Regions from separate parts of the Pseudomonas sp. A125 genome, predicted to be linked through region 1. Evidence: predicted binding sites of a transcription regulator. Region 1 holds the regulator's gene; each other region holds the start of a gene.

Region 1 (3,770 bases):
TAACGACTCGAATTCGGCGTCGGTAATGTCTTCAGAGGTCGGCACTGAGGCCTGCGCACTGGCAACGGGGACTTCGGCTTGGGCCTTGATGGCGTTCAGCGAGTCCAGCAGTTGTTCAAATTCGCTGTCGGTCACATCGCCCGCAGGCTCGGCGACAGGTTCGGCCACCGCTACAACCACCGGCGCGTTGGCCGCAGGTTCTGCCAGGCGCGCCAGGGCGGCCAGCAGTTCCGGGGTGGCGGCAGTGATCGGTGCACGTTCGCGCACTTCACTGAACATGCCGTTGACTGCGTCCAGTGCTTCCAGGATCACGTCCATCAGTTCCGAGTCGACGTGCCGCTCACCCTTGCGCAGGATGTCGAACACGTTCTCGGCGATGTGACAGCACTCCACCAGCTCATGGAGCTGGAGGAAGCCGGCGCCCCCTTTTACAGTGTGAAAACCGCGAAAAATTGCATTGAGCAGGTTCGCATCATCCGGTCGGCTTTCCAGCTCGACCAGTTGTTCGGACAGTTGCTCTAAAATTTCGCCGGCCTCTACAAGGAAATCCTGAAGGATTTCTTCATCGGCGCCGAAGCTCATGGGTGTGCTCCTTAGAAGCCTAAACTGGACAGCAAATCGTCTACGTCGTCTTGCCCGGATACAACGTCTTCACGTTTATCGGCATGAATCTGCGGACCTTCACCCTTGGCGAGGTGTTTTTGTGGATCTTTTTCAGAAAGGATCGCTTCGCGGTCATGTTCGATGCCGGCAAACCGGTCGACCTGGCCCGCCATCAACACCAGTTTGAGCAGGTTGCTTTCCACTTCGGTGACCAGTTGGGTGACGCGCTTGATCACCTGGCCGGTGAGGTCCTGGTAGTCCTGGGCCAGCAGGATGTCGTTGAGGTTGCTGGAAACCGTGCGGTTGTCCTGCTCGCTGCGCGACAAAAAGCCTTCGACCCGGCGCGCCAGTTCACGAAACTCTTCAGCGCCCACTTCCCGACGCATGAACCGGCCCCAATCGTTGCTCAGGGCCTTGGCTTCACTGGCCATACCGTTGACCAGAGGCGTGGCGTTTTCCACCAGGTCCATGGTGCGGTTGGCCGCCGCCTCAGTCAGCCGGACCACATAGGACAGGCGTTCGGTGGCATCCGTGATCTGCGAGATTTCTTCGGCCTGGGGCATGTGCGGGTCAATCTGGAAATTGACAATCGCACTGTGCAACTCACGCGTAAGTTTGCCCACTTCCTGGTACAGGCCGCGGTCACGGGTCTGGTTGAGCTCATGGATTAACTGCACCGCGTCACCGAACTGGCCTTTTTCAAGGCTTTCGACGAGTTGGTGAGCATGTTTTTTCAGGGTCGACTCAAAATCGCCCTGTGACGTTTCTTTATGCTCCATAGCTCCCCCGTGGCAGCATCAATGACCGATGCGTTCGAAGATTTTTTCGATCTTCTCTTTCAACGCCAATGCAGTGAATGGCTTGACCACGTAGCCGTTGACCCCAGCCTGGGCGGCTTCGATGATCTGTTCACGCTTGGCTTCAGCGGTCACCATCAGCACAGGCAGGCTGCGCAGTTTTTCATCCGCGCGCACGTGGCGCAGCAGGTCGATACCGGTCATGCCCGGCATGTTCCAGTCCGTTACCAGAAAGTCGATGCTCCCGCTGTTGAGGATCGGAATCGCTGTAATGCCATCATCCGCCTCGACCGTGTTAGTGAACCCAAGGTCACGCAACAGGTTTTTTATGATCCGCCGCATCGTTGAGAAGTCATCAACGATGAGGATTTTCATGTTCTTGTCCAATTCGACCTCCAAGCAGTCTTAAACGCGCCCAGCACCTGGGCGCGCCATATCAATCAACAGGCGTTACACAAAAAGGACTACCGGGGGCGCACCACGGGCCAAGCCCGTCCGGGCGCAAGGCCTGGACGGTATCGTTCGCAGTGTCCCCACACTGCCTGTCAGCGCGCTCGCCACTCTCCCAAACGCCCCCGCAAGCGGGCTGCGCACTGGCTGTGTAACTGGCTGACCCGCGATTCGCTGACCCCCAGGACCTCACCGATTTCCTTGAGGTTCAGCTCTTCGTCGTAGTACAGCGCCAACACCAGTCGCTCACGCTCCGGCAAATTGGCAATCGCGTCCGCCAGCGCACTTTGGAAGCGTTCATCTTCCAGGTCGCGTGACGGTTCGAGATGAGCACTCGCGCCGTCCTCGTGCAGCCCTTCATGCTCGCCGTCCTGTAACAGGTCGTCGAAACTGAACAGGCGGCTGCCCAAGGTATCGTTCAAAATCCCGTAGTAATCGTCGAGACTCAATTGGAGTTCGGCCGCAACTTCGTGATCTTTAGCGTCGCGACCGGTTTTTGCTTCAATTGAGCGAATTGCGTCACTTACCATCCGCGTATTGCGGTGTACCGAACGCGGCGCCCAATCACCTTTACGCACTTCATCGAGCATGGCCCCACGGATACGAATACCCGCGTAGGTCTCGAAACTCGCGCCCTTGCTCGCGTCGTACTTGGTCGACACTTCGAGCAAGCCGATCATCCCGGCCTGGATCAAGTCTTCGACCTGCACGCTGGCGGGCAGGCGCGCCAGCAAGTGATAGGCAATGCGCTTGACCAGGGGCGCATAGCGCTCGATCAATTCGACCTGACTGTCACGTGCCGACTTCTTGTAAAGGTTGTAGCCGCTGGCTGTCATAGCACCGGTCCTGCGCTCGTCTGATGCACCAATCGCTCGACGAAAAACTCCAGATGCCCGCGCGGGTTGGCGGGCAACGGCCAGGTATCGACCTTCTGGGCAATAGCCTTGAACGCCAATGCGCACTTCGAACGAGGGAACGCTTCATAGACCGCACGCTGCTTTTGCACGGCCTTGCGTACGCACTCGTCGTAAGGAACTGCGCCAACGTATTGTAAGGCGACATCGAGGAAGCGATCCGTGACCTTGGTCAACTTGGCGAACAGATTTCGCCCTTCCTGCGGGCTTTGGGCCATGTTGGCCAGCACGCGGAAGCGGTTCATGCCGTAGTCACGGTTAAGCAGTTTGATCAGGGCGTAGGCGTCGGTGATCGAGGTGGGTTCGTCGCACACCACCAGCAACACTTCTTGCGCAGCGCGCACGAAGCTGACCACGGACTCACCGATCCCGGCGGCGGTGTCGATCACCAGTACGTCGAGGTTGTCGCCGATGTCACTGAACGCTTGAATCAGGCCGGCATGTTGCGCCGGGCTCAGGTGCACCATGCTCTGGGTGCCGGAAGCGGCCGGCACGATGCGAATCCCGCCGGGGCCCTGCAACAGCACGTCGCGCAGCTCACAGCGGCCTTCAATGACGTCGGCCAGGGTGTGTTTAGGCGTCAGTCCCAGCAGAACGTCGACGTTCGCCAGACCCAGGTCAGCATCCAGCAGCATGACGCGACGGCCAAGCTCTGCCAGGGCCAGGGACAAATTCACTGACACGTTAGTTTTCCCGACGCCACCTTTGCCGCCGGTCACCGCGATCACCTGTACGGGATGCATGCTGCCCATTTTATTTCTTTACCTTGTCTTGCTTAGACGCAGGCTACATATGTTGGCCGCGCGAACTGCTGGCAGACCATCGATGTAGATACTTTGCACTGTGTTCATGTTGTCCTCAGCCGACTCGTTTGTTCGGGCTGTGGTAGAGGTCAGCGAACATGTCGGCCATCGCTTCCTCACTCGGTTCTTCCTGCATTTGCACACTGACAGCCCGGCTGACCAACTGATGACGGCGCGGCAGATGCAAATCATCCGGGATCCGC
Region 2 (3,770 bases), on a different contig from region 1:
GGGCATGGGGCCGTTCCCGACCGAAGAAACCATCGACGCCGACATGATCAACGCCGGCAAGCAGACCGTCACCGCGCGCATTGGCGCATCGATCTTCTCCTCGGCCGAGTCCTTCGCGATGATTCGTGGCGGCCACGTCGACCTGACCGTGCTCGGCGCGTTTGAAGTCGACGTACAGGGCAACATTGCCTCGTGGATGATCCCCGGCAAGCTGGTCAAGGGTATGGGCGGCGCGATGGATCTGGTGGCCTGTGCCGAGAACATCATCGTGATCATGACCCATGCCTCCAAGGACGGTGAATCCAAGTTACTGAGCCAATGCAGCCTGCCGCTCACCGGCGCCAACTGCATCAAGCGTGTGCTGACGGACCTGGCCTACCTGGAAATCGAAAATGGCGCTTTTGTCCTCAAGGAACGCGCACCTGGCGTCAGTGTTGAAGAGATCGTCAGCAAGACAGCCGGTAAACTGATCGTCCCGGACCACGTTCCAGAAATGCACTTCCAGTGAGGACAGATTCCATGCAAGACGTCGTGATTGTTGCTGCCACCCGCACCGCCGTGGGCAGCTTCCAAGGTTCGCTGGCGAGCATCCCCGCCCCGGAGCTGGGGGCTGCGGTGATCCGTCGCCTGCTGGAGCAAACCGGCATCGACCCTGCGCTGGTGGATGAAGTGATCCTTGGCCAGGTGCTCACCGCCGGCAGCGGCCAGAACCCGGCTCGCCAGGCCTCCATTCTTGCTGGCCTGCCCCACGCCGTACCGGCCATGACCCTGAACAAGGTCTGCGGCTCGGGCCTCAAGGCGCTGCACCTCGGCGCGCAAGCGATCCGTTGCGGCGACGCGCAGGTGATCATCGCCGGTGGCATGGAAAACATGAGCCTGGCACCCTACGTATTGCCGGCCGCCCGTACCGGCCTGCGCATGGGCCACGCGAAGATGCTCGACAGCATGATCACCGACGGCCTGTGGGATGCGTTCAACGACTACCACATGGGCATCACCGCCGAGAATCTGGTGGACAAGTACGGCATCAGCCGTGAAGCCCAGGACGCCTTCGCCGCCGCCTCCCAGCAGAAAGCCACGGCGGCCATTGAAGCCGGGCGTTTCAGCGACGAGATCACACCGATCCTGATTCCCCAGCGCAAGGGCGACCCGATTGCCTTTGCGGTGGATGAACAGCCACGCGCCGGCACCACCGCCGAGTCACTGGCCAAGCTCAAGCCGGCCTTCAAGAAAGACGGCAGCGTCACCGCTGGCAATGCATCGAGCCTCAACGATGGCGCCGCTGCGGTGCTGCTGATGAGCGCCGATAAAGCCAAGGCACTTGGCTTGCCAGTGCTGGCCCGCATCGCCAGCTACGCCAACGCCGGCGTCGACCCGGCGATCATGGGCATTGGCCCGGTATCGGCCACCCGCCGCTGCCTGGACAAGGCCGGCTGGAGCCTGGGCGACCTGGACCTGATCGAAGCCAACGAAGCCTTTGCCGCGCAGTCGCTGGCGGTGGGTAAAGAACTGGAATGGGATGCGGCCAAGGTCAACGTCAACGGCGGCGCGATTGCCATCGGCCACCCGATTGGCGCGTCAGGCTGCCGCGTGCTGGTGACCTTGCTGCATGAAATGATCAAGCGGGATGCCAAGAAAGGCTTGGCCACCCTGTGCATCGGTGGCGGTCAGGGTGTAGCACTGGCGCTCGAACGCGGCTGATTTCCAAGCCCATGATGAAAAGGCTCGGCCTGTGGTGAGGAGGCTTGTCCCCCGTTGGGCTGCGTAGCAGCCCCAATAAATTGACCTCGGTGTTTGAGGTAGAACTCATCGCAGGTTTTTGGGGGCCGCTGCGCAGCCCAACGGGGGGCAAGCCCCCTAACTACAGGCTGCGAGCGGTCAGTCCCGCGCCTGGGGCACCGCAAATACTGCATTGGCCCGCACCACCACCTTCTCTCCAACCTGCACGCTGACCGTGGCAAATGCCATCTGCCGACCGCGTTTGTGGTGCTCCAGCCGCACCTCGATCCACTCCCCCACCTGCACTGCCCCGAGATAATCCAGGGTCATGCTCGCCGTGATCAACGGCAGCGGCGGTTCACTGGAAAACGCCATGGCGTAGCCCATGCCCACATCCGCCAGCGTGGCCAATACGCCGCCATGCACGGTGCCGCGCCCGTTGGCATGGCGGTTGTCGGCGCGCAGGCCGATCTCCAGTTGCAAGCCTTCGCCACGGCAATACACCGGACCAAGCAGGTCCAGCAGCGGGCTGCTGCGCGACAAACGAGTGAAGCCTTCGGGGACGGCGAGAGTGCTCATAAAGTGGCCTTCCGTGTGATGAGCCATGGGTGTAACGCAGCCAGCGGCCGGCAACCATCATCATCAACCTGGTAAATCCCGTGGGATAAGCCTCCAGGAACGTGCCCGCGCATCCAGAAACTTTTTGTAATAACTCCTTCATCTTTCTGCCTGCCCTGTCGATATAGGTCAGCTGCACGGCAGGGTCGCAACCTGACCAACACGTCCTGATGGCCCCCTCCCGCCTAAAAACTCTTAATCGCATGGATGTCGCAATGTTGAATTCGGCTGCAAAGATGTTGGGTAATGTGAGCGTCAGGGCGAAATTGACCTTGGGTTTTGCACTCGTATTGATACTGACTGTGTTGATTGCAATCACCGGCTGGACTGGGCTGGGCAACCTTGGCGTGCGGGGGGTAAAGCTCAGCACGATCGCCAAGCTCAATGATGACTCCCGCGACGTGCGCATCGCTCGCTTGAGTTACACGCTCAAGCCCGAAGCCTTGAATGCCGCGGCGGTGGTAAAAGTCCTGGATGACCTGGATCGTCGAATCGGCTTGGTCGACGCGATGCTCAAGGCTCCCGAAGACCAGCGCTGGATTCAACAGGGCCAGGCTGCAATCAGAAACTATCGCGCGCACTTCCAGAACTTCGCCAGCGCCACCGATGCCCACGACGAGGATAAATCCAGGCAGGCCCAGGCAGCCTTGAACGCCGACATCGCGAGCCTGTTTGAAGCCTGCAAGCAACTGTCAGACACGCAAACCGAGAAACGCGACCAGGAAGTAAAAGTCGCCGGGCAACTGTTGTTCGGCGCCTCGGCCCTGGCGCTGGTGATCGGCATCCTGGCCGCCTGGATCATTACCCGGTTGATCGTCACGCCGTTGATGGAAACCCTGAAAAACGCCGAACGGGTGGCCTCGGGTGATTTGAGCCAGGACATCCACGTGTCCCGGCGCGACGAGTTGGGGCTGTTGCAGGCCAGCATGCAGCGCATGACACTGAACCTGCGCCGCTTGATCGGCGAGTTGCGTGACGGTGTGGTGCAGATCGCCAGCGCAGCCGAGGAATTATCGGCCGTCACCGAGCAAACCAGTGCCGGCGTCAACAGCCAGAAGGTCGAGACCGATCAGGTGGCGACCGCGATGAACGAGATGACGGCGACCGTGCAGGAAGTCGCACGCAGCGCCGAGCAGGCGTCCAGCGCCGAGCAGGCGTCCAGCGCCGCCGTGAACGCCGGCCACGAAGCGCGGGCCAGTGACCAGGTGGTCAATCAGGCGATTGAGCAGATCAGCCGGCTGGCCACTGAGGTCGGGCATTCGACCGAGGCCATGGACGGACTCAAGCGCGAAAGCGCCAAGATCGGCACCGTACTGGATGTGATCAAGTCGGTGGCCCAGCAAACCAACCTGCTGGCGTTGAACGCCGCGATCGAAGCCGCCCGTGCGGGCGAAGCCGGGCGTGGTTTTGCGGTGGTAGCGGATGAAGTGCGC
Region 3 (3,770 bases), on a different contig from region 1:
AACGACGGTACTTACACGTACCAAGGCGACGAGACGCCGCTGAGCCTGCAGATCTCGGATAACTTGTCGATGGCGGCTGGCGATACCGGCAAGGCGCTGATGGAAAGCTCGACCAACACTGGCCGCACCCAGGCCACGTTGTTGCCGCCGGCGGTCAATGACGGCAAGGTTGCGGTGTCGGCGGGCACGGTGACCTCCGGCGTCACCTACACCAAGAGCTTTACCGACGGCCAGCCCTACAAGCTGACCTTCAGCAGCAGCACGCAGTATTCCGTGACAGATAAGGACGGTAACGACATTACCTCCGAGATTCCCGGCAACGGCACTTTCGACGCGACGAAAGAAGGCTCGTCCAGCGTCAACCTGCGGGGCGTCAAGTTTGATATCAGCCTGACCCTCGGGGCAGACGTGGCACCAGGTGCCGCCTCCGATGCACTGGTGGCAGGCAAGGCGTTCACCCTGCAATCCAAGCCGGACACGTTCAGTGCTTCGCGTTCGCCCGGCAACCCGTCGACCGCACAAGTGACCGGCGGCCAGGTGACGGACCAGGCGGCTTACGCCAGCACGTTCCCGAATACCGGTGCGGTGATCAAATTCACCAGCGGCACCGCGTATGAGGTGTATGCGCAGCCCTACACCCCAAACAGCAGGACCATCGCGACAGGCACCATGGCTGCCGGTGCGACCTCGATCAACGCGGCCGGTGTCACTTTTGATATCAGTGGTGCGCCGGGGGCGGGCGATCAGTTTGCGGTCAGCGCCGTCAGCAACAAGAACGAAAACGCGCTGGACACCCTGAGCCAGTTGCGTAAAGCCCTGGAAACGCCGGCGGATGGCAACCTGGTCGCGCAGAACAACCTCAAGGACGTGGCGGCCAAGACCATCGGCAACCTGAACAATGCCAGCTCGCAGATTGACCAGGTGCGTGGCTCCATTGGTGCCCGCCAGAACGCCCTGGACCTTCAAACGGATGAAAACACCAGCCTGGGGACCGCCAACACCAACACCATGAGCTCTTTGGGCAACGTCGACATGGGGCAGGCCGCGATCAACCTGCAGCTTCAGCAAACCATGTTGCAGGCCTCGCAGCTGGCTTTCGTGAAAATCTCCCAGTTGAGCCTGTTCAGCAAGATGTAATTTGCGCAGCAACCAACCTGCGGCTCACCCTGGAAACGGGGTGGGCCGTTGTCGTTTTTGGCGCGTGTATGTCCCCGTGTTTCGCACAAAGCGCAGAAAATTGAGTGACCTGTGAGTCATAAAGCGCATCTTCACTGTATCGTGTGAAAAGGATAGGTCGTCGCCAGGTCTCTGCGAGGGCCTGCCGCCCAGGTGTAAAGGCGGTTTTCGGCGAGTTTTTTGCGGGGTTATCCCCATTATTGTCAGCGCCCGGCGACCTGTTTCGCGGGGTGTTCTCCAGCTATTTAGTATTGGGAAGCCACAATGATTGGCATAAAAAGCATCGCCAGTTACGTGCCGGCAGACGGGATCGATAACTACGCCCAGGGTGCCAAATTCGCCAAGGATGAAGAATTCATCATTGGCAAGATCGGGTCGGCGTTCCTGCCGCGCAAGGATGCCGCGCAGGAAACCTCCGACCTGTGCGTCGAGGCGGTCAACGCCTTGTTTGCCAACAACCCCGAGTTGAAGCGCGAATCCATCGACGCGCTGATCGTCGTTACCCAGAACGGCGACGAAGAGGGCTTGCCTCACACCGCCGCCATCGTCCAGGACAAACTGGGCCTGCCGACGCACGTGGCTGCCTTTGACATTTCCCTGGGCTGCTCGGGCTACGTCTACGGTATCTATGCGATGAAGGGCTTCATGGAAGCCACGGGCCTGAAAAACGGCCTGCTGGTGACCGCCGACCCGTACTCCAAGATCGTCGACCCGGAAGACCGCAACACCACCATGCTGTTCGGCGACGCCGCGACCGCCACCTGGATGGGTGAAGACGCGCCCTGGCAGTTGGGCAAGTCCAAGTTCGGCACTGACGGTTCCGGTGCGCCGCACTTGAAGGTCAGCGACGGCGTGTTCTTCATGAATGGCCGCCAGGTGTTCAACTTTGCCTTGCTCAAGGTGCCGGCGCATTTGCACGAGCTGCTTAACGAATCGGACCTCAAGGCTGACGAGATCGATGCGTTCTGCATCCACCAGGGCAGTGCGGCGATTGTCGACGCCGTGGCCCGGCGTTTTGAAGATGCGCCGGTGGATAAATTCATCAAGGACATGGTCGAGACCGGCAATACCGTGTCTTCGAGCATTCCGCTGCTGCTGGAAAAGCACATGCTGGACTCCACCTGGAAGCGCGTCGCCATCAGTGGTTTTGGTGTGGGGCTGTCCTGGGGCTCGGCGATTTTGCACCGCCCTTGATGGCTTAAAGGCGCTGCACAAAAAAACGCCCATGATCGAAAGATCATGGGCGTTTTTTATTTGACGCCAGAAAAGCCAGCAATTGCTGAGGTTTGGGCTAACGTAAATGCTTGAATTACAAGGAGTGGCACGGTGCTAGTAAAAAAAATCAAAAAAGTCCTCAAGCAACCTGCTTTCACGACGATAACTATTACGAAGGTTCTCTAGGCCACACCCGGCGGTTGCCAGGGCCGGAAGCCGCAGTACACCACCCACGAGGATTTCGTCATGGCTTTAACAGTAAACACTAACCTTGCTTCGTTGACCGTTCAGAACAACCTGAACAAGGCTTCCAGCGCCCTGCAAACCTCCATGCAGCGCCTGTCCTCCGGCCTGAAGATCAACAGCGCCAAAGACGATGCGGCCGGCCTGCAAATCGCCGGTCGTCTGACCAGCCAAATCAACGGCCTGGGCGTTGCCATCAAGAACGCCGGTGACGGTAACTCCATCGCGCAAACTGCTGAAGGCGCGATGCAGCAATCCACCAACATCCTGCAGACCATGCGTTCCCTGGCCCTGTCGTCCGCTAACGGCTCCCTCAGCGCTGACGACCGCAAGTCGAACCAGGCTCAGTACGCTGCTCTGACTTCTGAATTGACCCGTATCGCTTCTACCACCACTTTCGGTGGTCGTAACCTGCTGGACGGTTCTTTCGGTACTACCGCTTTCCAAGTGGGCGCCAACGCCAACCAGACCATCAACATGAGCCTGGGCAACGTATCGGCCAGCAACATTGGTTCGCAGCAGTTGTTGTCCAATGCTCCGACACCAGGCGCCGGTATTGCAGGCGGCAAAATCACCGTTACCGGTGGTGGCCAGGTATCTGATGAGCTGACCATTGACGCAAAAGCCTCGGCCAAGGATATCGCTGCTCAGTTGAACGGCGCAGTCGGTGGCCTGCAGGCTACCGCTAGCACCGAAGCCAAGTTCACGTTGCCTACTACCTTCCCGACGGCCACCCCAAGCGGTGCCTTCACCCTGACAGTCGGTAGCGGTGCCACTGCTCCTAAAGTTTCGTTCACCGGCATCACCAGCGCTTCTGACCTTGCCGGCCAACTGAATTCCAACGCCGCCAAACTGGGCATCAGCGTTAACTTCGATCAGTCGACCGGCTCTCTGTCGATCAAGTCCGACTCGGGTGAGAACTTCACCTTCTCCGCAGCTGACGGTGGTGGTGCGACCATCGGTGTTCAGACCAAAGGCGGCGATGGCAAGTTTGGCGCCAGTGCAACCCTGACTACTGGTGACCTGATTGCCACCGGCGCTGTATCCTTGAACTCCAGCTCCAGCTACTCCCTGTCTGGCACCGGCGTTCCCGGCGTGTTCGGTGACGGAACTGCAACCGCTGTCAACTCGGGCAA

The links. Region 1 encodes FliA, which starts transcription of late flagellar genes. Its sites were predicted from a motif close to CTAAAGTTTNNNNNNNNNNNGCCGNTAA; they were not measured.
Region 2: a site for FliA is predicted at 2,436-2,463, ahead of ACZRN6_RS23840 (methyl-accepting chemotaxis protein). Genes of this name have one in related genera too.
Region 3: a site for FliA is predicted at 2,530-2,557, ahead of ACZRN6_RS04950 (flagellin N-terminal helical domain-containing protein). Genes of this name have one in related genera too.

What each region holds. Positions count from the first base shown of each region.
Region 1 is NZ_JBUZVP010000024.1:100,056-103,825, forward strand. It holds gene ACZRN6_RS26905 (chemotaxis protein CheA) at 1-582, opposite strand, end outside; gene ACZRN6_RS26910 (protein phosphatase CheZ) at 594-1,382, opposite strand; gene ACZRN6_RS26915 (chemotaxis response regulator CheY) at 1,401-1,775, opposite strand; gene fliA (RNA polymerase sigma factor FliA) at 1,946-2,686, opposite strand; gene fleN (flagellar synthesis regulator FleN) at 2,683-3,516, opposite strand; gene flhF (flagellar biosynthesis protein FlhF) at 3,623-3,770, opposite strand, start outside.
Region 2 is NZ_JBUZVP010000019.1:81,169-84,938, reverse strand. It holds gene ACZRN6_RS23855 (CoA transferase subunit B) at 1-508, shown strand, start outside; gene ACZRN6_RS23850 (acetyl-CoA C-acetyltransferase) at 520-1,701, shown strand; gene ACZRN6_RS23845 (PaaI family thioesterase) at 1,879-2,298, opposite strand; gene ACZRN6_RS23840 (methyl-accepting chemotaxis protein) at 2,553-3,770, shown strand, end outside.
Region 3 is NZ_JBUZVP010000002.1:397,649-401,418, forward strand. It holds gene ACZRN6_RS04940 (flagellar hook-associated protein 3) at 1-1,137, shown strand, start outside; gene ACZRN6_RS04945 (ketoacyl-ACP synthase III) at 1,441-2,370, shown strand; gene ACZRN6_RS04950 (flagellin N-terminal helical domain-containing protein) at 2,638-3,770, shown strand, end outside.